2 regions of the Anaerofustis butyriciformans genome follow, and region 2 is predicted to be linked to the other one. Evidence: predicted binding sites of a transcription regulator. Region 2 holds the regulator's gene; the other holds the start of a gene.
What was found. Region 2 encodes HrcA, which represses chaperone genes, less so after heat shock. Its sites were predicted from a motif close to TGTTAGCACTCNNNNNNNNNGAGTGCTAACA; they were not measured.
Positions count from the first base shown of each region.

Region 1: a site for HrcA is predicted at 9,412-9,442, ahead of groES (co-chaperone GroES). Genes of this name have one in related genera too.

Region 1 covers NZ_JAYFFH010000004.1:47,929-63,523, forward strand. The annotation lists gene V2W16_RS06625 (thiazole synthase) at 1-88, shown strand, start outside; gene thiH (2-iminoacetate synthase ThiH) at 99-1,274, shown strand; gene V2W16_RS06635 (thiamine phosphate synthase) at 1,258-1,827, shown strand; gene V2W16_RS06640 (transcription repressor NadR) at 1,852-2,370, opposite strand; gene nadC (carboxylating nicotinate-nucleotide diphosphorylase) at 2,382-3,236, opposite strand; gene V2W16_RS06650 (L-aspartate oxidase) at 3,220-4,509, opposite strand; gene nadA (quinolinate synthase NadA) at 4,520-5,431, opposite strand; gene V2W16_RS06660 (putative manganese transporter) at 5,622-6,479, shown strand; gene V2W16_RS06665 (metallophosphoesterase) at 6,591-7,295, opposite strand; gene groL (chaperonin GroEL) at 7,427-9,040, opposite strand; gene groES (co-chaperone GroES) at 9,077-9,361, opposite strand; gene alr (alanine racemase) at 9,563-10,690, opposite strand; gene tsaD (tRNA (adenosine(37)-N6)-threonylcarbamoyltransferase complex transferase subunit TsaD) at 10,965-11,969, opposite strand; gene V2W16_RS06690 (bactofilin family protein) at 11,962-13,362, opposite strand; gene rimI (ribosomal protein S18-alanine N-acetyltransferase) at 13,378-13,821, opposite strand; gene tsaB (tRNA (adenosine(37)-N6)-threonylcarbamoyltransferase complex dimerization subunit type 1 TsaB) at 13,824-14,534, opposite strand; gene tsaE (tRNA (adenosine(37)-N6)-threonylcarbamoyltransferase complex ATPase subunit type 1 TsaE) at 14,527-14,994, opposite strand; gene V2W16_RS06710 (pyruvate carboxylase) at 15,119-15,595, opposite strand, start outside.
Region 2 covers NZ_JAYFFH010000003.1:126,066-141,660, forward strand. The annotation lists gene V2W16_RS05945 (isocitrate/isopropylmalate dehydrogenase family protein) at 1-375, opposite strand, end outside; gene V2W16_RS05950 (Cof-type HAD-IIB family hydrolase) at 578-1,378, shown strand; gene V2W16_RS05955 (Cof-type HAD-IIB family hydrolase) at 1,430-2,227, shown strand; gene V2W16_RS05960 (HAD-IIB family hydrolase) at 2,231-3,022, shown strand; gene V2W16_RS05965 (HAD family hydrolase) at 3,025-3,828, shown strand; gene V2W16_RS05970 (HAD-IIB family hydrolase) at 3,903-4,715, shown strand; gene V2W16_RS05975 (SdpI family protein) at 4,740-5,375, opposite strand; gene V2W16_RS05980 (autorepressor SdpR family transcription factor) at 5,356-5,640, opposite strand; gene V2W16_RS05985 (GNAT family N-acetyltransferase) at 5,731-6,339, opposite strand; gene V2W16_RS05990 (putative ABC transporter permease) at 6,414-6,926, opposite strand; gene V2W16_RS05995 (N-acetylmuramoyl-L-alanine amidase family protein) at 7,043-7,645, shown strand; gene V2W16_RS06000 (hypothetical protein) at 7,690-8,118, shown strand; gene V2W16_RS06005 (M23 family metallopeptidase) at 8,176-8,787, shown strand; gene trxA (thioredoxin) at 8,859-9,194, opposite strand; gene V2W16_RS06015 (hypothetical protein) at 9,307-9,447, shown strand; gene V2W16_RS06020 (hypothetical protein) at 9,628-9,777, shown strand; gene V2W16_RS06025 (Crp/Fnr family transcriptional regulator) at 9,805-10,482, shown strand; gene V2W16_RS06030 (SDR family NAD(P)-dependent oxidoreductase) at 10,514-11,275, shown strand; gene hrcA (heat-inducible transcriptional repressor HrcA) at 11,472-12,512, shown strand; gene grpE (nucleotide exchange factor GrpE) at 12,522-13,145, shown strand; gene dnaK (molecular chaperone DnaK) at 13,171-15,018, shown strand; gene dnaJ (molecular chaperone DnaJ) at 15,091-15,595, shown strand, end outside.

The sequences.
Region 1 (15,595 bases), on a different contig from region 2:
CAGAAACGCTTATCTTGCAGGTCTTGGAAGGGTTATAGAAGACGGAGCAGTTTCATCTTCTCCGCTAACAGGATTTTTAAGAGACTAAGGAGGCAGAAATGAAAAGCATCGAAGAAATGAGAAAAGTAAGTCATATGGAATATATGGAAGATATGGAACAAATACCTTCCGACATTATGGATAAAGTAATAAACGAAATAGAAAATACAAATTTTGATATATATACAAAAGAAGACGTAATAAGAGCTTTAAACAAAGACGAAAAATCCATAGAAGACTTTAAGGCTCTATTATCTCCAGCAGCTCTTCCTTTTCTTGAAGATATAGCAAAAGCTGCTACAAAAGAAACAAGAAAACATTTTGGGAACTCAATATATCTTTTTACTCCTCTTTATATATCAAATTACTGTGAAAACTATTGTATATACTGTGGATTTAACTGCTACAATAAAATTAAGAGAGCAAAACTTCCATATGAAAATATTGAAAAAGAAATGGAAGCAATAAGTAAAACAGGTATAGAAGAAATACTTATACTAACAGGCGAAAGCAGAAAAATGTCTGATGTTGAATACATAGGTAAAGCCTGCGAAATAGCAAAAAAATACTTTAAAAACGTAGGTATTGAAGTTTATCCTATGAATAGCGATGAATACAAATACTTACACGAACACGGTGCAGATTTTGTAACGGTATTCCAAGAAACATACAATTCAGATAAATATGAAACACTTCATTTAATGGGGCATAAAAGAATTTTCCCTTATAGATTTAATGCACAAGAAAGAGCCTTAATGGGTGGAATGAGAGGAGTTGCCTTTGCCGCACTGCTTGGTCTTGATGATTTTAGAAAAGACGCTCTTGCAACGGGACTTCATGCATATTATCTTCAAAGAAAATATCCTCATGCAGAAATATCTTTCTCATGTCCTAGACTTAGACCTATAATAAACAACGACAAAATAAATCCAAAAGACGTACACGAACCACAATTACTTCAAGTTATGTGCGCATATAGATTATTTATGCCTTTTGCAGGGCTAACTATCTCAACAAGAGAAAGAGCAGGTTTTAGAGATAATGTTCTTGGAATGTGTGCAACAAAAATATCAGCAGGAGTAAGTACGGGAGTTGGAAGTCATACTGATGAAGTAGAAGAAGAAGGAGACGACCAATTTGAAATCAGCGATTCTAGAACTCTTGATGAAGTTTTAGACGCAATTAAAAATAGAGGTCTTCAACCCGTAATGAATGATTATGTATACTTATCATAATTTAATATGTATCACAAACAGACATTTATGCAATATAGATTTTTTACAAAGAATAGAACAAATATGTAAAAAAAATCCTAAAGCTATAGTTTTAAGGGAAAAAGACTTAAAAGAAGACGAATATAAAATACTTGCTATGGAAGTAATAAAAATATGTGATAAATACAGCACAGACATAATACTTCATAATTTCATTGATACAGCAATATCCTTAAATCAAAAGAAAATACATCTTCCTCTTTGGAAAGCAAAAGAGGAAAAAGAAAAGCTTAAATATTTTGATATTATTGGAATTTCAACACACAGCACTAAAGAAGCAATAGAAGCAAAAAAGCTTGGAGCAACATATATAACAGCAGGACATATTTTTGAAACGGACTGTAAAAAAGGTCTTAAAGGAAGAGGTCTTGACTTTTTAAAAGAAGTAACAGAATGTGTCGATATTCCGGTATATGCAATAGGCGGAATTAATAAGGAAAATATAGATACAGTTATTAATATGGGTGCAAAAGGTGCTTGCATAATGTCAGGATTTATGAAAGGCATGTTCTAAAATATATTATAAAAAAACAGCTGATTATTCAGCTGTTTTTTCTATTAGATAGTTCTTTTCTTTTAATGCATTTTCAACAAGATCCAATACTTCTTCGCTGTCACTTTCCACTGTATGATAATGATAATTTGAAGTAGTATTTTTAAGAGGCGCAGATTTACCTTTGTTTATTCCATCAATAAAGTTCATTACATCTCTTCTGGAAGAAACATCAAGCTTTGCTGTTAACTTTCCGTAAACTTTATGATTTACAAACACATCTAAAACTCTTGCTCCAAGGTCTACAATAGTATTAAGTTCATCTATTATTTCATCATCGCTGTGATAGACCTTAAAAACTCTTTTAAAAGTGTTTCCTCCGTTTATGATATAACCCTTGTGTGTAGAAATAATATCGTTATTTTCGGCTCTAAGGAGCGCTATATCCTGAACTATAACCTGTCTGCTGACATTTAGCTTTTTTGCTAACGCACTGCCTGAAACAGGTTCCATATTATATTTAATTATATTTAAAATTTCTTTCCTTCTGGTTTTTGCATCCATTGTTTTATCCTTTATAAAGCTCTTAAATTTTTCATAGACAAATCAAGAATTTTTGCCGAATGAGTAAGAGCACCGCTTGAAATATAATCAACCCCAATATCAGTTAAATTTTTTATATTTTCTTTTGTTACATTTCCAGAACACTCTGTTTTGGCTTTCCCCTTACACATCTTTACAGCTTCTATCATATCATCTTTTTGCATATTATCAAGCATTATTATATCAGCTCCTGCATCTAAGGCTTCCTTTAACATATCCAAATTTTCAACCTCAACTTCAATTTTTCTTACAAAAGGAGCATATTCTTTTGCCATAATAACAGCTTCTTTAACTCCTCCAGCTGCTGCAATGTGATTGTCTTTTAAAAGTATACCATCTGAAAGATTGTATCTATGATTATACCCTCCTCCGACTTTAACGGAATATTTTTCAAATATTCTCATATTCGGAGTTGTTTTTCTCGTATCTAAAAGTTTTGTTTTTGTTCCTTTTAGCATTGATGCGACTTTATTTGTATAAGTTGCAATACCGCTCATTCTTTGAAGATAATTAAGTGCTGTCCTCTCCCCTGAAAGAAGAACTCTTATATCTCCCGTAATTTTACCTATAAGTTGTTTATTCTTTACTTCTTGTCCATCTTTTACATAAAATTCAACTTTTGTATCTTCATCTAAAAGTTCAAAAGTTCTTTTAAAAACATCAAGTCCGGCAATAATCCCATCTTCTTTACATATAAGCTCAACTTCACCTTTTTTATATTCTTTCATTACGGCATTTGTAGTTATATCTTCACTTGTTATATCTTCTCTTAAAGCCTGCATGATGAGACTGTCCATATTTAATTTCATGCTAATTTGCTCTTTCATGTTCTTTCTTGTTCCTTTCGACTTCTTTAAGTACCTTTTCTTTATATTGTTGTTTTAATGAAGTATAGTCTTTGTAATTATCTAAATTGATATTTATATCAATTTTATTTAATTTTTCATACTTTTCGGTTATTTCCTTTGCTGCTCTTTTAGCAAAAACTAAACTTTCAAGCAAGGAATTACTTGCAAGTCTGTTCTTTCCATGAACTCCGTTACAGCTTGTTTCTCCTACTGCATATAAATGTTCCATAGAAGTTTTTGAATTATAATCCACCTTTATTCCTCCCATGAAATAATGCTGAGACGGAACAACAGGAATAGGCTCTTTTGTAACGTCATAACCTTCTTCAAGGCAATGTTTATATATATTAGGAAAATGTTTTTTTATTACCTCTTTATCTATCGGTTTCATTGATAGCCATACATAAGGCATATTATCCTTTTTCATTTGTTTTAAAATTTCTTTTGAAAGAAGATCTCTTGGTAAAAGTTCATTTGCAAATCTTTCCATGTTTTTATTTAAAAGAATTGCCCCTTCCCCTCTTACTGATTCGGAAATCAAAAATCTTCTTCCTTTCTTCTTAGAATAAAGAGTGGTTGGATGAATTTGAATATAATCAATATTTTTAAGTTCTATTCCCCTGTTAATTGCAATGGCTATTGCATCAGCTGTAATGTGAGGAAAATTTGTGGAGTTATCATAAAGCCCTCCAATTCCTCCACAAGCAAATACAGTATAATCTGCATTTATAAGAAAAACTTCATTTTCTTCATTTCTTGCAACAATACCATAACATACATTATCTTTTGAAATAACATCAACCATTGTAACATGTTCCATTATTGTTATGTTTTCTCTTTTTTCTGCTTCTAAAAGCAGCTTAGATGTAATTTCTTTTCCCGTTGTGTCTTCATGAAATAATATTCTTTTGGAAGAATGAGCACCTTCTCTTGTATATATATAATTATTACCTTCTTTTGCAAAATCTACATTATATTTTTCCAAATCTTTTAATATATCAACAGAAGATCTTATCATTATATCAACGGATTTTTTATCATTTTCATAATGTCCGGCTTTCATTGTATCTTCAAAATAATTCTCATAATCATCTTCACTTTTTAAAACACACATTCCGCCTTGAGCCAAAAATGAATCACTGTTTTTCGCTTCATCTTTAGTTATTATAATTATATTTTTTTCTTTAGGTAAATTAAGTGCGGCAAAAAGTCCTGCCGCACCTGTACCCACAATCACTATATCTGTTTTCATTATCTCTTCCTTATTTCCCAAGTTCAAGCATTTTTTCCAAAGGTAAATATGCTTCCTTCATTAAATTTTCATCTAATACTACTTCACCACTGCCATTTTCAAGACAGTTAAGTATTTTATCAAGAGTAATTTTTTTCATATCAGGACAAATCTGTTCACATGAAATAGTATAGAATTTTTTATCTTTATTCTTTTCTTTTAATTCATATAAAACACCGGTTTCTGTTACTACAATAAATTCATTACATGAAGAATTTGTGGCATAATCAATAATACCAGCTGTACTGCCTATGTAATCAGCAAGTTTTAATACATCTTCTGTACATTCAGGATGAACCAAAACTTCAGCATTTTCATGAAGCTCTTTTGCCTTTAATAAACTTTCTTTATCCATTTTTTTATGTATAGGACAATATCCGTCATTTAAAATAATGTTTTTATCTTTTACTTTTTCTGATACATATCTTCCTAGATTTTCATCAGGTATAAAGAAAATATTTTTATTTGGCAAGCTTTCAACAATTTTTAATGCATTTGAAGATGTTACGCATACATCAGAGTGTGATTTTAATTTTGCACTTGAGTTTACATAACATACAACTGCCAAATCATCGTATTCCTTTTTCATTTGTTCTATTTTTTCTACACTTGCCATATGTGCCATTGGACAATCTGCACTTTCATCAGGCATTAAAACCTTTTTATTTGGATTAAGTATCTTTGCACTCTCTCCCATAAAAGATACTCCGCAGAATACTATTACATCTTCTTTTATTTTTGTTGCCACTTTTGCAAGATAAAATGAATCTCCAACATAATCTGCTATTTTTTGTATTTCATCATCCACATAATAATGCGCCAATATAACTGCATTTTTTTCTTTTTTTAATTTCTCGATTTTACTAATAACTGTATCTCCCATTTTATACTCCTTAATTGACTTGTCACATATTATAGCACTAAACTTTACATATGACAAGACAGTTGTAAATAATATTAAAAATACTTTATTACTATTAGAAAAAAACAATTTTTATTATATAATTATGGTAGACTTTTTATGTTAATATATGTTACCATAAACTAACATAATACAATTTAAGGAGAGTTACATGCTATTACATTCTTTGGAACATGCTTTTACCGACAGCATTAAAATATTTCCGTTCTTACTTATTACATATATAATACTTGAATTTATTGAACATAAAACAGAAGATAAGTTTAATAAGATAATTGAAAAAGCTGGTATATTCGGTCCAATTGTAGGGGCTGTGCTTGGAGCAATACCACAATGCGGGTTTTCAACCGCTGCATCAAATTTTTATGCAGGAAGAATAATTTCTCTTGGTACCTTAATTGCAATCTTTTTATCAACATCAGATGAAATGCTTCCTATAATGATTGCAAGTGCTGCTCCTATTTCTTTAATACTTAAGATAATTTTTTCAAAAGTAGTAATCGGAATATTTTTTGGGTTAATAATAGATATATTACTTAGAAAATCAGACATAGATCATAAAGTTAATATGGGACACAGTGATAACCATATGCATGATGATTGCAAAGAAGAAGAAAGTTTTTTGTTTTCTGCAATTAAACACACTATAAATATTTTTATTTTCATATTTATATTTACATTTGTACTAAATATTTTTATTGAATTTATTGGAGAAGAAAATCTTTCAAACATTATTTTAAATAAACCTATAATAGGTTCATTAATTGCCGGTATTGTAGGACTTATACCTAACTGTGCAGGTTCAGTAATAATAACAAATTTATATTTAAGTGGAGGACTCGGCTTTGGAGCCATGATGTCAGGATTACTTGTAAGTGCAGGAGTTGGTCTTTTGGTTTTATTTAAGGTTAACAAGGACAGAAAAGAAAACATTAAAATTCTTATTCTTCTCTATCTAATAGGTTCACTTTGTGGAATAATAATTGATTTATTTTCAAACTTTATATAAAAAAAAGGTATATCAAATTGATATACCTTTTTATTTTTATAGTGTAAATATAAATTTCTGTGTTATTGCAACTTCAGTAAAAAACAAAAGAAAGAGCTAAAAGAATATATATTAATCGCTGTAGAATTCTTCTTGTGTTTCTATGCAATATGCCGCCAACTTTCCTCCATATACACAACCGCAATCTATTGCAATATGTCCATTTTGCTTATATATATGAGGTTTGCTGTCATCATTAATTAACATAGTCGGAGTATGTCCACTTATAAAAAAAGTATTTTTATCTTCAAGATATCTTTTTGAATAGTCACTTCTTCCTTCTATATAATCAAATATTTCATATTCACCGATTTCTTTATCTTTATCAAAATTTTCAAGTCCGGCATGAGTAAGAATATAATGTTTATTGTCATGATATATTTCTTCATATAAACTTGCATTTTCTATATAATCAGCCAATGCTATCTTTTCTTCTTTACTCATCTTTTTAAATTCATTCATTGTTATTTTCCCGCCGCTTTCGCTCCATGCAAAATATAAATCAATATCGGCAGAAGATAAATTTTTCTTATCTTTATCTTTTAAATCATTGTCAAATTTTTTTATCATTTCATAAAAAAGAAAATCATGATTTCCTAGAAGATAAACAACATTTTTCCTATTCATTATATCTTTAAATACATCCATTGGTTTTGGTCCTCTGTCCACTACATCACCTAAAATATATAATATATCTTTGTCTTTCAAGTTTATTTTATTAATTAAATCCATGTACTCATCATAACAACCATGTATATCACTTATTATATATCTCATAAAAACCCTCTGATTTTATTTTATATAGTAATTTTATCATAAAATATAAATTTATAATGTTTTATAATATTAATTTTTTTTAATAAAAAAACACCCTTAATAAAGGGTGTTTTAATTTCGCTTCACTTAAATTACATCATTGGAGGTGTCATTTGAGGAGCGTTGTCTTCTGATTTAATATCAGCAACACTAGCTTCTGTTGTAAGGAACATAGCACTTACACTTGCAGCATTTTGCATCGCTGATCTTGTTACTTTAGTTGGGTCTACGATACCTGCTTCAACCATGTCTTTGTATTCAAAGTTAAATGCATCGAAACCTTTACCTTTTTCTTCATTTAATAATTTATCAACTACTACGCTACCTTCAACACCGGCATTGTAAGCAATTTGTCTAAGTGGAGCTTCAACAGCTTTTCTGATAATTGCAGCACCTGTTTTTTCATCTCCTTCTAGAGAGTTTACAAGTTCGTCTAATGCTGGAATTGTAGAAATCATTGCGCTACCACCACCAGGAACGATACCTTCTTCTACAGCTGCTCTTGTAGCATTAAGAGCATCTTCGATTCTGTATTTCTTTTCTTTCATTTCTGTTTCTGTTGCAGCACCTACTTGAATTACTGCTACACCGCCAGAAAGTTTAGCAAGTCTTTCTTGTAATTTTTCTTTGTCATATTCTGAAGTTGTTTCAGGAATTTGAGCTTTAATTTGATTTCTTCTGTCTTCGATTTTTTCTGGATCACCATGACCTTCAACGATGATTGTGTTTTCTTTGTCAACTCTGATTTGTGTTGCTCTACCAAGCATATCAAGAGTTGTAGATTTAAGATCCATACCTAAATCATCACTTATTACTGTACCACCTGTTAAAATTGCTAAATCGTCAAGCATAGCTTTTCTTCTATCACCAAATCCAGGAGCTTTTACTGCTACACAGTTAATTACGCCTCTAAGTTTATTTACAATTAATGTAGAAAGAGCTTCGCCTTCGATATCATCAGCAATGATAAGTAAGTTACCTGCAGCTTGTTGTAATTCTGTTAATAAAGGTAAGATTTCTTGCATATTAGTGATTTTTTTATCTGTTAATAAGATGTATGGTTTGTCATATACACATTCCATTTTTTCTACATCTGTTGCCATGTATGCTGATAAATAACCTCTGTCAAATTGCATACCTTCTGTGAATTCAAGTTCAACTTTCATTGACTTTCCTTCTTCGATTGTAATAACACCGTCATTACCAACTTTTTCCATAGCTTCTGAAATAAGTTCACCTACTGTTTCATCAGCTGAAGAAATAGCTGCTACTTGAGCAATAGCTTTTTTACCTTCAACAGGTTTAGAAATTTTCTTAAGTTCTTCAACGAATTTATCTACTGCTTTTTCGATACCTTTTTTAAGTACCATTGGGTTTGCTCCTGCTGCAACGTTTTTAAGACCCTCGTTAATGATTGATTGTGCAAGAACAGTTGCTGTTGTTGTACCATCTCCTGCTGCATCATTTGTGTTTGTTGCAACTTCTTTTACAAGTTGTGCACCCATGTTTTCAAAGTTATCTTCAAGTTCAATTTCTCTTGCAATTGTTACACCATCATTTGTAATGATTGGAGAACCAAAGCTTTTACCAAGAACAACATTTCTTCCTCTTGGTCCTAATGTTACTTTAACTGTATCAGCTAATTTATCAACTCCGGCTTTTAAACCTTCTCTTGCTTCAATTCCGTATTTAATTTCTTTTGCCATTTTATATCACCTTTCCTTATCTACTAATTATTAAAATTATTTAACAATAGCTAAAATATCGTTTTGTCTTAAAATAAGATATTCTTCGCCTTCTAATTTTACTTCTGAGCCTGCATATTTTGAATAAATAACAGTATCGCCTTCTTTTACATCTAAAGCAACTTTTTTACCATCTACGATTTCACCTGTACCAACAGCGATTACTTCACCCATAACAGGTTTTTCTTTTGCTGTATCAGGTAAAATGATACCTGTTGCTGTTTTATTTTCTTCTTCTTTTACTTTTATTACGACTTTGTCGCCAAGTGGCTGTAATTTCATGATTAACTCACGCCTCCTAAAATATATTTTATATTAGTTATAATCAATCTCGTTAGCACTCCTCTTTCCTGAGTGCTAATAGTATTTTAGCACACTTATATATATTGTCAATAGTATTTATGAAAAAAATTAATTATCTTTTAAAATTTTTCTCTAATTTCATGTTAAAGATAATTATGTTAAATAAAAAGAACCGAGAAATTAAAATTCTCTCGGCTCTGAATTTAAAATATATTCTCTTTTTACTCTTTTGTTTATACAACATAAAAGCTCATAAGGAATTGTTTCACATATTTTAGCTAAATCTGAAACGCTTATATTTTCTCCGAATATTTCAACGCTATCTCCTATGTTTATGTCTGCATCCATAGGAATTTCAAGCATTGTCATATCCATACAAACATTTCCTATTACATTACATTCATATTTGCCATTAACAAGAACCTTTCCTTTATTGGAAAGCTTTCTGTTATATCCGTCTGCATACCCTACACACATTACGGCAACTCTTGTTTTTTTATCAGCTGTAAAAGTTCTTCCATAACCTATGGTTTCTCCTTTTTCCACTGTAAAAATATTGCTTATGCTTGTGTGGAAAGACATAACAGGTTTATATGGATTAACCTCGGGTTTAATCTCTGAAGGATAAATTCCATAAAGAACAATACCAGCTCTTACACCATCAAGATAATATTCATCTAAATCTGTTATTGCGGCAGAATTTGCTATGTGTTTTATCTTTATGTCAAAACCGTATTCTTTAGCTTTATTTATTGCATATTCAAATATTTCATATTGCATTTTGCTATAAGTTTTATCAACTTCGTCACTTGTTGCAAAATGAGAAAAAATTCCTTCAAATTCAAGATTTTTAAGCTCCTTTAAAGCGGCAAAAGCACTGTCAATTTCATGTTTTTTAAATCCAAGTCTGTTCATACCTGTATTAATTTTAATATGTACTCTTGCTTTTGTATTGTTTTTTAAAGCTTCTTCATTTAATTTCTTTGCAAAATCAATATTGTATATTGCAGGAATAATATTATTTTCTAAAATTTTATTAATCTTTCTATCCGGAACATAACCAAGGATTAATATATCACTGTCAATACCATATTCTCTTAGACACATAGCTTCATACACACTGGAAACAGCAAATAAATCAGCTCCTTCTTCCATTAGAACTTTTGCACATATTTCTGCACCGTGTCCGTATGCATCAGCTTTAATTACAGGTATTACTTTTTTATCTCCAACTTTATTTTTTATTACTCTGTAATTATTAATTAAATTATCTAAATTTATCTTTACACCCGTTTGAAATCTTTCCATTTTCAAATTACTCCATAATATTCATTTTTTGATAAAATTTTACAAAATATAATGAATTTGTTATCTTTTCTACAAATTTATACACATATCAACAGACTTATCCACAGTTTTCCACAATTATTCACATTTAAAAGTACTTATTTTAAGGGATTTTGTCTATTTTATACACATGAATTATCAACAATTTTATTATATTTTACATTGATGATGTTTAAAAATCCACAAAAAATGTTGATAATTTTTATTACATTTTTATTAACTTATTAATTGTATATTACAATTTTAAGTCAGGATTTGCATTTAAAATCAGACTGTCTTTTTTGTTATTTATATAATTAAAATATCCACTACATCCAATCATTGCAGCATTGTCCGTACAATAAACTTTATCAGGAATAAATAATTTTATCCCCTCTTCTTCACAACGTTTTTTTAGTTCATTTCTTAGCATATCGTTACAAAGAACACCTCCACCGACACAAAGAGTCTTCATGTTTTCTTTTTTCAGTGCTAACATTGTTTTATTTACTATTGTATCTACAACACATCTGTTAAAACTTGCACAAACATTATCTATGTTAATCTCTTCGTTTTTCATTTTCTTACTATTTAAATAGTTAAGCACAGCACTCTTTAGCCCACTAAAACTAAAATCAAGATTATCCTTACCCATCATAACAATAGGAAAATCAATGCTGTGTTCATCCCCTTCTTTTGCATGCTTATCTATTTGAACTCCTCCCGGATAAGAAAGTCCAAGACTTCTTGCGACCTTATCAAATGCTTCTCCTGCAGCATCATCTTTAGTAGAACCAAGAAGTTCAAAATCAGTATAGCTATTAACCTTTGTTATATTTGTATGTCCTCCGCTTGCCGTTAAACATACAAAAGGAGGTTTTGCTCCCATAAGAAAACTTGCGCTTATATGCCCTGCCATATGGTTTACACCAACTAAGTCTTTATTTAAACTAAAAGCAAGAGCTTTTGCATAAGATAAACCTATAAGTAAAGCTCCAACAAGCCCTGGTCCTGTGGTAACGCTTATAAAATCAATATCATCAAAAGTTACATCTGCATCTGATAGTGCTTTATCTACAACACTTGAAATCTTCATTAAATGATTTCTAGATGCAATTTCCGGAACAACCCCTCCGTAAACTTTATGAATATCAATTTGTGTATGAATTACGTTTGACCTAACTTTTATACCGTCTTCAACAACTGCAACACTTGTTTCGTCACAGGAAGTTTCAATCGCTAAAGTTAAAATACTACTCATCTTCTTTATCCTCTTTTTTATTTATATCTTCAGTTTCTTCTTGTTTTTCATTATCATCATTTTCTTTTAGAGTTTCTTCTCTTTTTCTCATTGCTTCTTCAAATTTTCTGCTTTTCATTTGTTCAAATTTTTGTTTTGTTCTGATTATATCTTCTCTGCTGTCATTAATACTCATTAGTGTTATATATTCTGTTTTTTCCCTTTTCATTTGGAAACGCAAATATAGTGAAACAAGCATTACAATGCTTCCTATTCCTATTAAATTAAATACAAATATAATAAGTGAACTTAATATACCTATAGACAAAAATTCCAATGCAAGCAGAATAAATACACCAGTAAGCATTTTACTAGATAATTTTTGACCTTTTACAAAAAGTCCGCCAATAACAAGAGCAGTTGGAATAGTTGCAATATAAGTTAAGTTAAAATATAAACTTAACAAATGAAGCGCAACAGGAATGCCGACAACTGTCATTATCAATATAAACATAAGAGGAGTTATTACAAGCATTGTAAGAGCTCCCATGCTTAAACATTTTAAAATATTTCTTCTTGCAAATATCTCTACTTTTAAAGCACTTATAGGGAATAATTTTATAAGAATTAAGCCTATGATTAAAATTGTTATCTTGCTTAAATTATTATAATATCCAAGAAAATCTGCAAACACACTGCTATCAGAAGTCGTAATGCTTTGAGGAATATTAAGACCTAAATCTTTTTTTTCTACTCCTCCTTTTATCTTGCTTTCTTTTGTCTTAACTATAGGATTTTCACTTTCATATATAAGTTTACCTTCTATCTCAGCTTCTTTTCCTATTACAAGTTCATTACATCCAACCTTAACATCACCATTTATTTTACTGTTAATTGTTACGCTATCCCCGACAATAAAAACATCTCCGTTAACAGTTCCTTTTAAAAGAACATCATCCACAAATACATTTACATCTTCTTTTATAGATGTTTTTTCGTTTGTAATTAATTTATCTCCATATACAATTAAATCACCGTTTATTGTAGCATTATTTAGATATAAATTATTATAAAAACCTATTAAATCTTTATTGATTGTACCTGTAGAATTAAATTCAGGTGAAAATGATATAACACTTCCATCAATGTATCCCTTATTTTCCATATTGCTTGTAAGTGCTATTACATTGCCGTTTATCTTTCCTTCATTTACTATATTTGTATAAACTCCCATAAAAATGGATTTATCATATGTATCTTTTTTATTTAATGAAAAAAAGGTTCCTGTTGTATTTGTTTTTATTTCTTCTGCCTCATCAGTTTTTGATGCAGCAAGAATAAATGAAGGCACCATACAAAGCACCAATATAATTAATATAAAAATATTTATCTTATTCTTAAATTTTTTTGTCATTATATCTCCCCAAAATTATTCTTCAAATCGCCACATTATATAAGCATCTTCATGATTATCCGCATAATAATTTTTTCTTTTTCCGTAAATTTTAAATCCAACACTTTCATATAAATTTATTGCAGGATCATTAGACTCCCTAACTTCCAAAGTCATTTCTTTAATACCTTTTTTTAATGCGTGCTTTATAAGGATAAGCAAAAGGTCCTTCCCATACCCTTTTCCTCTTCTATTTTCCTTTATGCCCATTGTCGTAATATGCCCTTGCCCGACAATATCCTGATAACCTCCAAAAGCTATAAGCTCATCTTTATCATAAAAAACTATATAATAACTTTTATAGTTTATTAGCTCTGAAAAAATAGAATTATCAGACCATGGATTTGCAAAACATCCTTTTTCAAATTCAATTATATCTTCAATATCGGTAATCACCGCTTCTCTTACCAAAATACTCATATTTACACTCTTTTATTCTTTTCTAATCTTTGTTCTTCAGCTGCAGAAGGTCTTATATAATTCGGCAAGAAATTGTCATAACGGTAAATATTCTTATTTTCCTTTAAATGTTCTTTTGCTACTATCGCAACCCCGCTTGCCTTTGGAAGATAATTATAAGTAGTGGCAAATATAGCTTTATCTTTAAGTTTTTCCTTAATTTTATCTTTATATTTTAGTATTCCGTCTCCAGCAAATAAAACCCTATCAAATTCTTCTGCCTTTGAAATAACCTCTTCAATATTTTTTATTCCATCTTCATATTGAGCTGATAATTTAGAATCTTTTTCAATAAACATATTAAAATAAGTATCATTTCTTTGTGCATCAAAAATAACAAAAATAACCTCATTTAGTCCTTTTACATTGTTTGCACAAGCTTCCAAAGAAGAAACAGAAATAATAGGCTTATTTTTTGTTTGAGAAAATGCCTTAACTGTAGCTGCCGCTATTCTAAGTCCCGTAAAAGACCCAGGACCATTGCCTACAGCAAAATAATCAATATCATCAATAGTAAGTCTTACGTCTTCAAGAAGATGTTTTATCATAGGAAGAAGTTTTTCAGAATGTTTAAGTTTATACGCAGTATATTCTTCTCCAAGTATTCTATCATCTTCCCAAACGGCAACGCTTGCCGCAACCGTTGAAGTATCTATTGCAAGTATTCTACACATACATTTCCTCCAATTTATATATAATATCTTTAGACTCTTCATCTAAAGCTTTTATATTTATATTTCTTTCATTAAAATCATTTGTTGATTTTTCTATATTTACAATAATACCGCTGTTATCAAGTTCATCCATTATCATGTCTGCCCACTCAATTATCATTTTATTTTTTTTATAAATATCATAAAATCCTATATAATCAAGTTCGCTTATATCTTCAATTCTATAAGCATCCATATGATAAAGAACATTATTTACATCTTTATATTCGTTTATTATGGTATAAGTTGGAGAAGAAAATTCTGATATTAATCCAAGACTATTAGCAATACCTTTACTAAGCTGAGTTTTACCGCTTGCCATTTCTCCAATCAAATAAACAGTCGTATTATCCTTTAAAAGTTTCCCTATATTTTCTCCAAGTTTCGTAGTTTCAATATCATTTTTTGTTACTAAATTCATAAACTTTTCCTATTCTATTTTAAACTTAAAGTATATTATATCAAAAAATAATATATTAATAAATATATAACGTATATTTCATAAATAAAAAAGAAGCGGTTAACCGCTTCTTTAAATTGATATTTTATTCAAATTCTATTAATAATTGACCGGCTTTTACATTGTCAAGTTCTTGAACCAATACGTCTTTTATTACTCCGTCACATGGAGCAACAACTTCAGTTTCCATCTTCATTGCTTCAACAACACATACAGATTGGTTTTTCTTAACTTCTTCACCGATTCCAACATTTACTTTAATTACAGAACCAGGAATTGGAGAACCTATGTGTTTTTCATTTTTAGGATCAGCCATTTCAATTATTTTATCAGTTGTTTGATTAACCACAAAGTTTGGATCATTTACATATAAAACTCTTCTGAAGCCGTCAACTTCATAAACCATTCTTTTTGTTCCGTCAGGATGAGTATTACCGATTCTTACAAGTTTAATTACATGGCTCTTACCTTCTCCAAAGAATATTTCTGTTTCTTCGCCTAGTGCTAGCCCTGTAAAGAAAGCATCTGAAGGCATATAAGTTAAATCACCATAATCTTCTTT
Region 2 (15,595 bases):
TCCTGCATATAATCCTTCAGTGTTTTCTCTGATTATTACAAGGTCAATATCTTCATATCTATTTTTTAGTCCTTCATATGTTTTTACAGGTCTCACGTTAGCATAAAGGTTAAGTTCTTTTCTTAAAGTTACATTTACGCTTCTAAATCCTTTACCTACAGGAGTTGTTACAGGTCCTTTTAGAGCTACTTTGTTTTTCTTTATACTATCAATTACTTTTTTAGGAAGTGGTTCACCGTATTTTTCAATGGCTTCAAGTCCTGCTATTTCTTCTTCAAAATTAATTTCTGCGCCTGTTGCTTTGATTACTTCAACGGCACTTGCCATTACTTCTTTTCCTATACCATCACCATAAATTAATGTTACGTTTTTCATGAATATTCTCCTTTTTTAAGCTTAACTGTTATTATACTTTACTTAAAGACATTTAACAATAGTAAAATGTCTAAATATTCAAAATATTAAACACTCGTATTAACTGGTATTATTTGACATAACCGTGTTTTTTATAGTAAAATTATAAAAGATAATTAAGTTTGAATTTAATGATTTTTATATATTATTTTAAGGAGGAGTTATGGACTATAAATTACTTATCACCGATTTGGACGGAACTATGCTTAACTCCAAAAGTGAAATTAGCGAAAGGAATTTAAAAGCAGTTCACGAGCTTCAAAGAAGGGGGAAATTTATAAGTGTCGGAAGCGGCAGGCTTTATGTTGATGCAATAAAATATGCAAGACAACTTGGTTGTCAATATAATTACAATATTGCAAATGCAGGTCTTACGATATTTAAAGAGGGTGAAGAAGAATATGTTGCTCATTTTGAAGAAGGATATTATAAAAGAATAGTTGATATTTTAAGATACAATCATATTCCTTTTGTTGTAATGACAAGTGACTATGAAGGTTCTTTTTATGATGAAACAAGTGAAGAATTTGTACACAGATGTAGAGAGTTAAATCAAGGAACACTCATTGATTTTATTGAAGCTGATGTAAGAGATTTAAAAAACGTATATAAAATAAGTTCTTCTTACAGAAATGTTGATGATATTTTTCTTCATAGAGAAGTTGAAAGATTAAACCGTCAAATAAGAGCAGATATATCAGGAGAATATTTTATAGATTTATCTCCAAGAGGTATTTCAAAATGGACAGGTGCAATAAGGCTTGCAAAGGAAATGGGAATATCTACAAAAGAGATAATAGCAGTTGGAGATCAGGAAAATGATATGCAGATTGTTGCAAATGTAGGGCTTGGTGTTGCAATGAAAAATGCTGTGGACAGCTTGAAAAAAGTGGCAGATGTTGTTCTTCCTTATACCAATGATGAAGACGGAGTTGCTTATTTAATAGAAAAATATATGCTTTAAATTAGTTAATGAATAATAATTGGTATTTGTTTAAATGATAGGGAGGATTTTATGAAATATAAACTTATTGTAATGGATGTTGATAATACACTTTTATGTACAGATAAAAGTGTATCAAAAAAGAATCTTGAAGCCATAAAAAAGTGTATGGATAAAGGTGTAATGGTTTCTCTTGCAAGTGGAAGACCTGCACTTGATGTTTTATATTACGCAAAACAAATCGGTATAGAAGATAATTATCATGTTTCCGATAACGGCGCAGGAATTTTTAAAGGCAATGATAGAAAAATAATAAAGGAATTTAACAGAAATTTTTATCTTGATTTAATAGATAAACTTAAATCTAAAAATATAGAATGTGGAGTTTTCTCCAGTGAAAACTTTGATTTTGTTTATGAAGAGGGAGATGAAGTAATCGCAAAAGGAATAAAAATATACTTCCCTGTTACAAAATCAAGGATAGGTAATATTAAAGATATAAAAGGAGTATACAAAGTAAGTGCATATTTTCATGATGATGAAGAATATGAATTTGTAAAAAGCCTCGAAAAAGAAGGAGAAATGGAAGGTGTTGTGCCTGATCCTAACTTTTTTGATATGATGCCTTATAATGTTACAAAAATAGAAGGAACAAAAGCAATAGCAGAAAAACTTGGCATTTCTATGGATGAAGTTATAGTAATGGGAGACCAGGGTAACGATTATACAAATGTAAAATATGCAGGTCTTGGAGTTGCTGTGGCAAATGCAACAGATGATTTAAAAGAGGTTGCAGATGTAGTTTTAGAACAAAGTTGTGATGAAGATGCTGTGGCTTATGTAATAGATAAATATATTTTAGGAGAATAGACATTGAAGTACGAATTGCTTATTACAGATCTTGACGATACACTATTAAAAGATGACGGAACAATTTCTAAAAAGAATAAAGATGCACTTAGAAAACTTATAAACAGTGGCGGTAAAGTTGCTCTTGCCAGTGGGAGAGCAGAACCGACAATGGAAAATGTTATAAAAATGGTAGGGCTTAGTGATCAAAAACATCTTGCTCATAATGGACTTAGTGTTTTTAATTTAGACGGGTACAGAAAAGTGTACAATTTTATTCCCAAAGATGAAGTTAAAAGGATTTTAGATTTATTAAAGGTAAATAATATAGAATCAAATGTACTTAGTTTAGATGGAATATTTCATAATCACAGTAATAAACTTGTTGATGTTATGGATAAGTATGAACACGGATATCCTGTAATTGATGTTGATTATACACCTTATGATATAGAAAATATATTCTTAATGTATGGTCTTATTAATAATGAAGAACAAAGGAAGATGATGCGTTCATGGGGGAATGATGTTATAGAAACGGGAGAGGGAAATGGTTTTGTAATATTCTTTGTAAGGGGAGAAGGTAAGTTTCAAGGGGCAAAAAGACTTGCAAAAGAGTTTGGGATTGATGAAGAAAAAATAGTATGTGTGGGAGACGGGGGAAATGACCTTCAAATGCTTAGAGATGCGCCTCTTGGAATAGCAGTTAAAAATGCAGTAGACGAAGCAAAAGAAGCTGCAAAAGTAGTTATTGATAAAACAAATGAAGAAGATGCAATAAGTTATGTAATAGAAAAATACTTTTTAGGAGAATAAAAATGATTAAATTATTTGCTGTGGATTTAGATGATACTTTACTTAGAGATGGTAATATAATTTCAAAAGAAGACAAACAGGCTATAAGAGATTTAGAGGAAAGCGGAGTTAAGGTTGTTATTGCTTCGGGAAGAAGTGAACCTACTCTTAAAGATGTAGTATTAGAACTTGGACTTGAAAAAAATAAACATGTAGGAGTAAATGGTGCATTAGTTCTCGATTTAAATGGAAAAAATGAATTTTCTAAATACATTGACAGGGATACATATGTAAACCTTATAGAAAGATTAAGAAGCGAAAACAGAGAATTTTTCTGTTACTGCGATGGGGGGCTTATGTATGAACATGTGGATAAACTTAGACCTCAAGTTGAGTATTTCCATTCTGCAAAGGCTCTTATTAAAGGGGATGTTATGAGTATACCTCAGTGTCCTAGAGTAAATACATATTATGGTGATGAAAAAGAGCTTGCATATGTAAGAAGTATATGTCCAGAAGGTTTGTATTCAACTGCAAATAGCGGTATTTTGGATTATATGCCAATAGGATTAAATAAATTTTCAGGTTTAGAGCTTGTATTAAAGGAATATGGAATAGATAAAAATGATGTTACATGTATAGGGGATCAAGAAAGTGATCTTGATATGTTCAATAACTGTGGATATTCTTTTGCAGTAAGTAATTGTGATGATTTTGCAAGAGAAGCTGCTGATATAGTTCTTCCAAGAAGTCATAACGAAAATGGTGTTGCATATGCAATTTATAAATATTTATTAAAAGACGAAGATAAATTATCAAAAATTTAAGTAGAAAAAAATAAATAAATTCGGTATAATAGCCATGGCTTAATGTTATGGCTATTAATTTTGTGGAGGAAAGTATGATAAAATTATTTGCAGTAGATATGGATGATACTTTTTTGGATAAGAATGATCATATGTCCAAAGAAAACATACAGGCAGTAAGAGATCTTGTAGATGCTGGAGTAAAGGTAATTATAAATTCAGGCAGAACAGAAGTATTAATGAGAGAACATATTCATGATTTAGGACTTGAAGATTTTAAACACGTTGCAGTAAACGGAGCTTTAATTCTTGATGTTAAAGGAGAAAATGAGCTTATCTCATATTTTAATAAAGAAGATTATGATAATTTTATAAAAATTTTAAGAAAGGAAAACAGAGGATTTTTCTGTTTCCATAAAGATGGAATTATGTATGAAAATGCAGATGAAAAGCTTATGAACCACATAAAAAGATTCCATACTTTAAAAATGGCTTGTGAGGGAGATACTCTTTCTCTTGAAAAATGCTGCAGAGTTGCGGTTGTAAGAAACAATGAAGAGGATGTTCCTTATTTAAGAAGCCTTGCACCTAAAGGAGTTTATACAACTGCAAGACCTTTTGGTTCTTGTGTAAGTTATATGCCGGACGGACTTAACAAAGCAAACGGCTTAAAAGTCTTAATGGATGAATATGGAATAACTAGTGAAGAAGTTGCAAGTATTGGAGATCAAGAAGTAGATACATATATGTTTGATATATCAAAATATGCATTTGCAGTAAAAAACAGTGATGAAAAAACAAAACAGAGAGCAAATATAGTGTTGCCTAGAACAAATAATGAAAATGCATTTGCTTATGCTGTTTATAAGTATATTTTAAAAGATGAAAATAAACTTAAATTAGTTTAAAAAAGAACGCATATGCGTTCTTTTTTATATTCCTTTTTTATATAAAATAAATGAGTATGCAATTGGTACTATTACCATTACGGCAACACTAGTTAAGAAAATAGCTTGAGGTAATCTGAAGAATGCCGATGCAATTTGAATTATTCCCGCTATAACCCATATGAAGCCAGATAGCCTATGAGTTTTATTCCAGTTTACTTTACTGTTTAATGTCCATGGTAGTTTTACTCCCATTGTGTAATTTTGTTTGCATTTTGGAAGGTAGTTTCCGATAATGATAAACACCAGGCCCATTAATGCGAGAACAAAAGTTGATGTATTTATATTTTCATAAAGAGCAGATAATATAGATATGAAACAAAATAGTATTGTTAGTATCGGTATTATCCATTTACTTAATGTAAATATAACTTTTGAAGCATTTTTTCTTTTTGGGTCATTATTTATAAATACATTTACCAGTAAGTTTAAAGCAGCATAAATGAAAGGCATTACAAAGATAAATATTTCTTTTGATACATATCCGTCGGGATTTCCTGATGCGTCAAAATGTATTGGCAGACTTCCAGGAAGTTTGTCATATACAAAAAGACATAAAATTGTAGGTATAAAACAACATATTGTTGAAAGGATTATTTCTTTATTTATTTTTATTTTCATCTTTTCCTCCGCTGAACTGAGATAACCACAACATTAATTCTTCAAATACAGATGTGTTTATATCGTAGTAAATAAAGTTTTTATATTTTGTTTCGAATATTAAATCCGCTTGTTTTAATTTTGATAAATGATAGGATACCGTTGCTGCAGTCATATCGAATTTTGAAGCAATTTCTCCTGCCGACATTCTGCCGTCTTTAAGCATTACAAGAATATCTCTTCTAACCGGATCAGACAGTGCCTTTAGTGTATTTGCAAAACTCACTTTGTTATCTCCTTTCTTTTATTTAGATATTTTTCTAAATAGATATTATATCTTTCCTATAAAAAAGTCAAGAACTATTTAGAAAATTTTCTAAATAGTTCTCTTGTTTAAAATATTATTGTATTTTTGTATTATTTTATCTTTTTCTTTATTGTCTAATTCATTTATAGGTGTAATAGCTTTAGGATGTTTTTCAAATTTGCCAATTTCTAAGCTATACCATGCTGTGTCATACCAGTTATTATCTTTATAACCGCTTTTTTCAAAAAATCCTATTTCTTTAAATCCTAATTTTTCATGGAATTTATTACTTCCCAGTGTTTTATGTACGGTTATACAGGCATATACTATTTTAAAGTTTTGTTTTTTTAGTATTTCTATTAATGCCATGTATAAATTTTTTCCTATGCCTTTTTTATTATATCCCTCTTTTATATATATAGACAGTTCTACCGTGTAGTCATACGCTTTTCTTCCTTTGTATTCACTTGCATAAGCATACCCTATAATTTGATTATTTTCTTCACATACCAAATAAGGATATTTACTTGTTATTTTTCTTATTCTTTCTTCAAATTCCTTAATACTTGGTACGTCATATTCAAAAGTAATGGGAGTATTTAATATATAAGGTTCGTATATTTTAAGAATGTCTTTTGTATCTTCTATTGTAACTTGTCTTATGTTTAATTTGTCCATTTATAATACCTTCTTAGTTTATAATAATTATCTATTTTAAATTAAATAAATAATATAGTCAATTTTAAATTAACTTAATTTGAATGTTTAATGTTATATAGACTTAATATCAAATCAATTGTAGTAAAAAATAAGAGAGTAAATACAGAGTATGTTATGGCTCTTTGTGATAAAGTCTCTTTTACAATATCCAGTAAAATTGGATGAAGAAAGTTAAGCAGAAAAAGCCCAAAAACTCCAAATACTACAAAACCAAGAGCACAGACTCTGCCGTCTAAGTTAAATAGGTTATTTGAATAATCCCAGTATTTTTTATTAAATTTTTTTTCTAAAATGTAAGAGCTAATATATTCTACGGTGCATGAAAAAAATCCAACAAGAAAAAATAATGGAAGAGTATCTATATGGAAATTATAAAAAACAAAAATAAGAAGGATACATCCAAGTCCGTAAATTGGCCTTAAAGGACCGTAAAGAAATCCCCTTGAGTTAATTGGGACTTTGTTTTTTAAATTAATTAATGTTTCATAAATATATCCAAGAAAACTATATATAAATATAAAAAGAATGGTTGTAAAGAAATTCATAAAAATACCTTTTATTTTTTATAATGTGTAAAATTAAATAAAAAATACGAAAAAGAATAAACAAAAAGAAATTTTTTTCATAGTATATTTTGAAGGATATTATTATGGAGGTAAATATGGTAGATGTATATATTTCTCCGTCAGTGCAACATTTTAATTTAGGTTATGACGGGTTTGGAAGCGAAGAAGAAAGGATGAACGAGATTGCGGATATTGTTGAATACGAACTTAATAGGCATGGGCTTGTAACGGCGAGGAATTCTCCTAATATGACTCTTGCACAAGTTGTTGAGGATTCAAACAGCATTAAACCGAGGGTTCATGTTGCAATACATTCTAATGCTTCAAATGGAGAAACCAGAGGTGCTGAAATCTATGCTCACAGGTTTGGCGGTGAAGGTGAAAAACTTGCAAGGGATATTTATCCTTATCTTGAAATGTTAACACCAACGGACGATTTTGGTGTGAAAGAGGGGTATTCTACTTTTAACGGAAAAGGAATGTATGAACTTAGAAAAACAGTATCTCCTGCGGTTCTTATGGAAGTAGCTTTTCACGATAATCCAGAAGACAGCGATTTTATCATAAATAACATATATGAATACGGGGTTGCAATTGCAAAAGGTATACTTGATTATTTTAATATACCTTATGTTGAAGACAGTAAAGAAAATATTGATTTTTTAAAAAATAAATATAACGGAAAATATTATGAATAAAAAGTGCTTTCTTTTTTAATAATAAAATAAAAAAGGAAGTTAGCATGGATAACAGTATTAGATTATTGGAATTTATTTATAAAAATGCAAAAATGGGTTCAACATCTATTGAAGACTTAATAGATGTTAACGAAGATTTAAGATTTAGAGACGAACTTGTTCATGAGAAAGAAACTTATGATGCTTTTGTTAAAAAAGTAATAAAAGTAATGAATGATATGGGCAAGGAAGTAAAAGATTTATCTTATTTTTCAGAACTTCAAAGTTATTTAATGATAAAAATGGAAACAATAAAGGACAAATCTGTTGAACATCTTGCCGGAATGATGATGCAAGGCAGTACAATGGGTATAGTTCAAATAACAAAGAAAATAAGAGATTATAAAGACAGCGACAAAAGAGTTGTTGATCTTGCAAAAGAACTTCTTGAAATAGAAGAGCAGAATTTTTATGAACTAAAAAAGTATTTATAAAACAGGCTATGCCTGTTTTTTTAGTATAATTAAATTTTTATTTCATATATTTAATTGATGAAAAGAAAATTAAGCATTAAAAGAAAATTTTATAAAAAAGTATTATATTTTATTTTAAATTTATTTTTTACTTTTATTATTTTATATCCTGTATTAAATGATATTGATACAATATTTTATTTGTTTAATAAAAATTATATTATAAGTAAAAATGAAGCAAAACTTATAGAATATAAGGCAGAAAAATCTGATTTTATTAAACCTGTGGAGGGAGTTATTACAAGCGAATTTTCTTATAGAGTTCATCCAATAACAGGTAAAAAAACAAAACATAACGGTATTGATATTGGAGCAAAGTGGCATGATGACATAAAGGCAACAGCAGATGGAGAAGTTGTTGAAGTGGGGTGTGATAAAGAAGGGTATGGAAATTACATAAAAATAAAACATGAGTATGATATATATTCTTTTTATGCTCATCTATCAAAAATAAGTGTAAAAAAAGGGCAGAAAGTAAAGCAGGGAGATGTGATAGGAAAAGAAGGCGGAGATCCAGAGAAAGATAAAAACCCCGGTTCGTCTACGGGGCACCATCTGCATTTTGAAATAAGGACATCTTCAGATGTTAAAGATTGTATTAATCCTCTTATATTTGTTGATTATGAATAAAAAAAGAGCTTATGCTCTTTTTTTTTACAAACAATTTTATTTTTTAGGGGAATATATATATTATTTTTTTATTATTTTAATGAGTTAATTAGTTCTACTAATTCATTTTTTGAAAGTCTGCCTTGAGATCTTTCTACTTGTTTTCCATTTTTGTAAATTAATAATGTAGGAATTGACATTACTCTATTTTTCATTGCAAGCATTCTTTCTTCATCAACGTTTACCTTGCATATTTTTACATCATCCATTTCTTCGCTTACTTCATCAATTATAGGTGAAAAAGCTTGGCAAGGTCCGCACCATGGAGCCCAGAAATCTACTACTACCAATTTGTCATCATTAATTTCACTTTTAAATGTTTTATTTGTTAAATTCATTACACTCATTTTATTTACCTCTTTTCTTATCTTTGATTATATTATAAATAAATAAAAATATAATACAGTGACTAAGTCACATAGAGATGAAATTTATAAATTTATTGACATAATAATGTTTTATAAAATAAAATAATAATAATTGGCAAAGAAAGATATGAAAAGATTATTAGTAACACTTTTAACTTTATTTTTAATATTAAATGTAGGTGTTGTATATATTTTGCAAATGAAAATCAAAATAGAGATGAAAAAGATTCTGTTGTTACTTCAAATGGAATAGCGCTGAGAATGTAGATTTTTATATCTACATAATAAATGTAAACAACTTACTCTTACAAAAGATATTGATTATGTTATTAAAAAAGAGATAACAGATAAAAGTATAGATTTTTATATAACTTTTAAAGGAAATTATGAAGGTGTAGTAAAGAAGAGTGTTAATATAAAAGATAGTGAAAATATGGAAGTCGAAGATGTAAATAATAATAAAAATAAAGACAAAAATCAACCTGTAAACAGTATAGATACTTCAGACAAAGAGAATATTATGTTTTGGGGTATGATGCTTATAGTTTGCTCTTCATTTATCATTTTTTTACTAAAAAATTAAAAGAACAAAAATAAAAAGGGAAAGAAAATGGAAACAAATAATATAGAAGAAACTCTTTCTGATTTAATTCCCGTATGGGACAAAATGGAAGAAAAACATAAAAATCTTATTTTAAATAATATTGAATATAAAACATTTAAACAAAATGATGCTGTTCATGACAATGATGTAAGCTGTCTTGGTTTGGTACTTATAAAAAAAGGTAAGCTTAGAGCATATATGGTTTCTGAGAGTGGAAGAGAAATAAGCCTTTATTATCTAAATGATATGGATATTTGTTTAATGTCTGCATCTTGTGTCATGAAAGATATCTCAATTGATGTGTTTATAGATGCGATGGAAGAAAGCGAAGTCATAATAATTCCTACAATTATATATAATAGGATTTCAAAAGAGTCTTTAGTTTTCTCAAATTATATAAATGAAATAATGGCTTCAAGATTTTCTGATGTGATGTGGCTTTTAGAACAAGTTATGTTTAAGAAGTTTGACCAAAGGCTTGCTGAGTTTGTTCTTTACCATATGAACGATGATAAAAAACTAAATATGACTCATGAACAAATTGCAAATCACCTAGGAAGTGCCAGGGAAGTTGTAAGCAGAATGCTTAAACATTTTGTTTCTTGTGGGTACATAAAGTTATATAGAGGTGGTATTGAGGTAGTTGATGAAAAAGGTCTTTACGGTATTAGTGAGGGAAATTAATAATAATATATAAATATATAGGAGAAAAGATATGTTGCAAATTGATTTAACAGGAAAAAAAGCTTTCATTACAGGAGGAAGCAGAGGCGTTGGAAAAGCTATTTGTCTTACATTAGCAGATTGTGGAGCAGATGTAGCTTTTACTTATCTTTCAAGAGATGAAGCAGCAATGGAGGTAGTAAGAGAAATAGAGGATATGGGAAGAAAAGCTTTATGCTATAAATGTGATGTTGGTAATTTTGAGCAGATGAAAGAAGTTCTATCGGATGTTAAAAATAAGTTTAGTAAACTTGATATTATTATAAATAATGCGGGTGGCTCTAAGGTATTTGAAATTGATGAGCTTACCCCTGAATATCTTGACAGTGTATTAAAATCAAACTTATACGGTTCTTTTTATTCTATAATGGCAGGCGGTTTGGATTTATTAAAAGAAGCCGGTGGAGGAAGTATAATAAATATAGGTTCTTCTGCAATGTATTCAGGTATGGGCGGAGGTCCTCAGTATTCTTCTGCTAAGGCAGGGCTTATGGGACTTACGAGATATATGGCTGTTCAATATGGCAGTGAAAATATAAGATGTAATACTCTTGCAATTTCTCTTATAAAAACAGAACAGTTAAATAAGTTTGATGAAGAAATGACAAAGAAAAAAATCGCTACTGTTCCTGTTGGAAGACTTGGTACTCCTGAAGATGTAGCTTATATGGCAGCATTCTTATCAAGTGATATGGCAACTTATGTAAGCGGCGAAATTATCCTTATGGATGGTGCAAGAACATATGCAAAATAAAACTCCTTATGGGAGTTTTTTTGTTTTTATAAATGAATTATATAAGTTTTAAATAAATCATTTTGTAATATTAAAATTTCATTAAAAATAGAAAATAAATTTAAATAATCTATTGACAAAGTATAGTCGTGGTGGTATATTTATGACAGTGTTAGCACTCATGTTTAAAGAGTGCTAATAAGAAGGAGAAAGGAAAATGAACTGGGAAGATAGAAAGTTTATTATTTTAAATGCAATAATACATGATTATATTAAAACAGCAGAACCTGTTGGTTCAAGAACTCTTGAAAAAAAATATAAGCTTGGTGTATCTTCTGCAACTATCAGAAATGAAATGTCCGATTTGGAAGATATGGGCTTATTAATAAAACCTCATACTTCTGCGGGTAGAATTCCTTCTACTACGGCATATAGATTATATGTCGATAACTTTATGAAGAAAAATGCTTTAGATGAAAAAATAAGAGATGTTGTTAAAGCTGAGTATGAAAATTATATGTTTGAACTTAATAAAACAATAGAACAAACACTTAATATTCTTACTAAAATGACGAATTATACTTCTCTTGTTATGGCTCCAAGACTTTCATCTTTAAATGTAAAAGACGTAAAACTTGTTTACATTGAAGAAAAAAGAGTCATGATTATCGTCGTAACAAAAGAAGGTCTTATCAAAAATGCAGAGATAAGGTTAAAAGACAGCGTTACTTTAGAGCAGCTAGAAAAAATAAATAATTTCCTTATTTCAATAATAAGAAACAGACCTGCAAATGAAGTAATTGAACTTCTAGGTAAAGCAATTGACGGTTTAAGTGAAGATGAAAACAGAATTTTATCGGAAATAATGCCTGTATTTAGAAGTTTAGTTGAAAAGGCGCATTCTTCAAAGATTTATTCTAAAGGAGTAAGCAAAATATTAAACTATCCGGAATTCGAGAATTTGGAAAAAGCTAAACACTTTATTGATTCGGTAAACAGTAAAGATAAATTGGAAAATGCAATATTATCTGCTGTTGATGATGATAAAGATATTCATATAGTTATAGGTAATGAAAACAAAGTTGAGGACTTTAGTGATTGTTCGATTATAACTGCCGATTATAAATTAAACGGCAAAACAATAGGAACAATCGGTGTTATTGGTCCTACAAGGATGAATTACGATTATGCTATTTCAACACTTGATGTTTTAAGTGATGAACTGACAAAGCATATTTCAAAAATATTTGAAAAGTGAGGTAGCTAAATGGATAATGGTAATATTAAAGATATAAATGAGCTTAGAAAAGAAAAAGAAGAAAAAGAAAAACAAAAAAATATGAAAGATGAAGAAAAAGAAGTGAAGAAAGAAGAAAACAAAGAACAGATAAAAGAAGAAAAAGTAAATGAAACAATAGAGGAAAAAGAAGAAGTTAAAGAAGAAAAGAAAGAAGAGAGCTTTGAAGAAAAATATAATAAATTAAATGAGAGCTATCTTAGAATTTTAGCCGATTTTGATAATTATAAGAAAAGAGCAGCAAAAGATAGAGAAGCAATGATTATTTATTCAACATCTAAATTCGCAGAAGGCTTATTTCCTATAATTGACAACTTCAAAAGAGCTCTTGAAAGTGAGGAGGATAAAGAAAGCGGTTTTTATGCAGGTGTTAACATGATATTCACTCAATTAAGTGAACTGTTAAAAAGTGAAGGAATTGAAACAATCGAAGCTATTGATACCGCATTTGATCCAAACAAACACAATGCGGTAGCAGTTGACAAGGTTGAAGATAAAGAAGATAATATTGTTCTTGAAGTTTTTCAAGACGGATATGTTTATAAAGAAAAAGTCTTAAGACCGGCTATGGTCAAAGTTAATAAGTTAAAATAGATTTTATAAAAAGGAGAGATTTAAAATGAGTAAAGAAAAAATTATAGGTATCGATTTAGGTACAACAAATTCATGTGTAGCAGTATTAGAAGGTGGGGAAGCTGTTGTTATAGCTAATGCAGAAGGCGCAAGAACTACTCCATCAGTAGTAGCATTTACAAATGACGGAGAAAGATTAATTGGTCAAGTAGCTAAAAACCAAGCAGTTACAAACCCAGAAAAAACAGTTGCTTCAATTAAAAGACATATGGGAAGCGATTATAAAGTTGATATTGATGGTAAAAAATATACACCACAAGAAATTTCAGCTTTTGTATTACAAAAATTGAAAAAAGATGCTGAAAGTTATTTAGGACAAACTGTTTCTAAAGCAGTTATTACAGTTCCTGCTTACTTTACAGATGCTCAAAGACAAGCAACAAAAGACGCTGGTAAAATCGCAGGTCTTGAAGTTTTAAGAATTATCAACGAACCAACAGCAGCAGCTCTTGCTTATGGTCTTGATAAAGAAGAAAATCAAACAGTTATGATTTTCGACCTTGGTGGTGGTACATTCGATGTATCTATCTTGGAACTTGCTGATGGCGTATTTGAAGTTAAAGCAACAAACGGTAATAACCACTTAGGTGGGGATGACTTTGATAATAAAATCATTGAATATCTAATTTCTGAATTTAAAAAAGCTAACGGTATTGATTTAAGCGGCGATAAAATGGCAATGCAAAGACTTAAAGAAAGTGCTGAAAAAGCTAAGATTGAACTTTCAAGTAAAACAACAGCTCAAATCAATATTCCATTCATTACAATGGACGCAGCTGGCCCTAAACATTTAGACGTAACTTTAACAAGAGCTAAATTTGATGAACTTACAGCAGACCTTGTTGAAGCAACAATGGAACCTGTAAGAAAAGCAATCGCTGACTCTGGTTTATCAGCAAGCGATATTCATAAAGTAGTACTTGTTGGTGGTTCAACAAGAATTCCAGCAGTTCAAGAAGCTGTTAAGAGAATCACAGGAAAAGAAGCTGATAAAGGTATCAACCCTGATGAATGTGTAGCAATCGGTGCTGCTATTCAAGGTGGTGTACTTGCAGGGGATGTTCAAGACGTATTACTTCTTGATGTAACTCCATTATCACTTGGTATTGAAACTCTTGGTGGAGTATTCACTAAATTAATCGACAGAAACACAACTATTCCAACAAAGAAAAGCCAAGTATTCTCAACAGCTGCAGATGGTCAAACAGCAGTAGATATTCATGTTCTTCAAGGGGAGAGAGGAATGGCTGCCGATAATAAAACATTAGGTAGATTCCAACTTACAGGAATTCCTGCAGCTCCAAGAGGAGTGCCACAAATCGAAGTAACATTTGATATTGATGCTAATGGTATCGTTAATGTTACAGCAAAAGATTTAGGTACAGGAAAAGAACAAAACGTTGTAATCCAATCTTCTTCTAACATGTCTAAAGAAGAAATTGATAAAGCTGTAAAAGAAGCTGAACAATATGCTAACGAAGATAAAGCAAAAGAAGAAGAAATTAATACAAGAAATAATGCTGATGCAGCAGTTTACAATGCTGAAAAGACATTAAAAGATCTTGGCGATAAAGTGACAGATACAGAAAAAGCTCCTGTTGAAGATGCAATTAAAGACTTAAAAGAAAAATTAGAAGGTTCTGATACAGAAGCAATTAAAAAAGCAACAGAAAAATTAAGTGAAGCTTTATATCCAATAGCAGAAAAATTATATGCTGATCAAGCTAACCAACAAAACGCAGGTGCAAATGCTCAAGGTGCAAGCGATGCTGGAAAACAAGATGATAATGTTGTTGATGCAGATTATGAAGTAGTAGATGATGACGATAAATAATTAAAACAACTTCACCCTGCTAAGTAAATACTTTGCAGGGTGCTTTTCAAATTTAAAAGGGAGTAGATGATAATGGCAAAAAGGGATTATTACGAGGTTTTGGGCGTAGATAAAAGTGCCAGCGAAGCTGATATAAAGAAAGCATATAGAAAACTTGCTATGAAATATCATCCTGACAGAAATCCTGGTGATAAAGAAGCAGAAGAAAAGTTTAAAGAAATAAACGAAGCTTATGAAGTTTTATCTGATGCTGATAAAAAAGCCAAATACGATCAATTCGGTCATGCTGCTTTTGATCCAAACATGGGCGGTGGAGCCGGTTTCGGCGGTGCCGGATTTGGTGGATTTGAAGATATGTTTGGTGATATCTTCGGTTCAATGTTTGGCGGCGGATTTTCTTCAGGTGCAAATAGACAAAATGCTCGTCAAAAAGGTAGAGATTTAAGAGTTAATCTTTCAATATCTTTTAATGACGCAATTTTTGGATGTAAAAAAGAAATTAAATTAAAAAGAACAGAAACTTGTGAAACCTGTGCAGGCAGGGGGGCTGTAAATGATGCTGACATTAAAACATGTG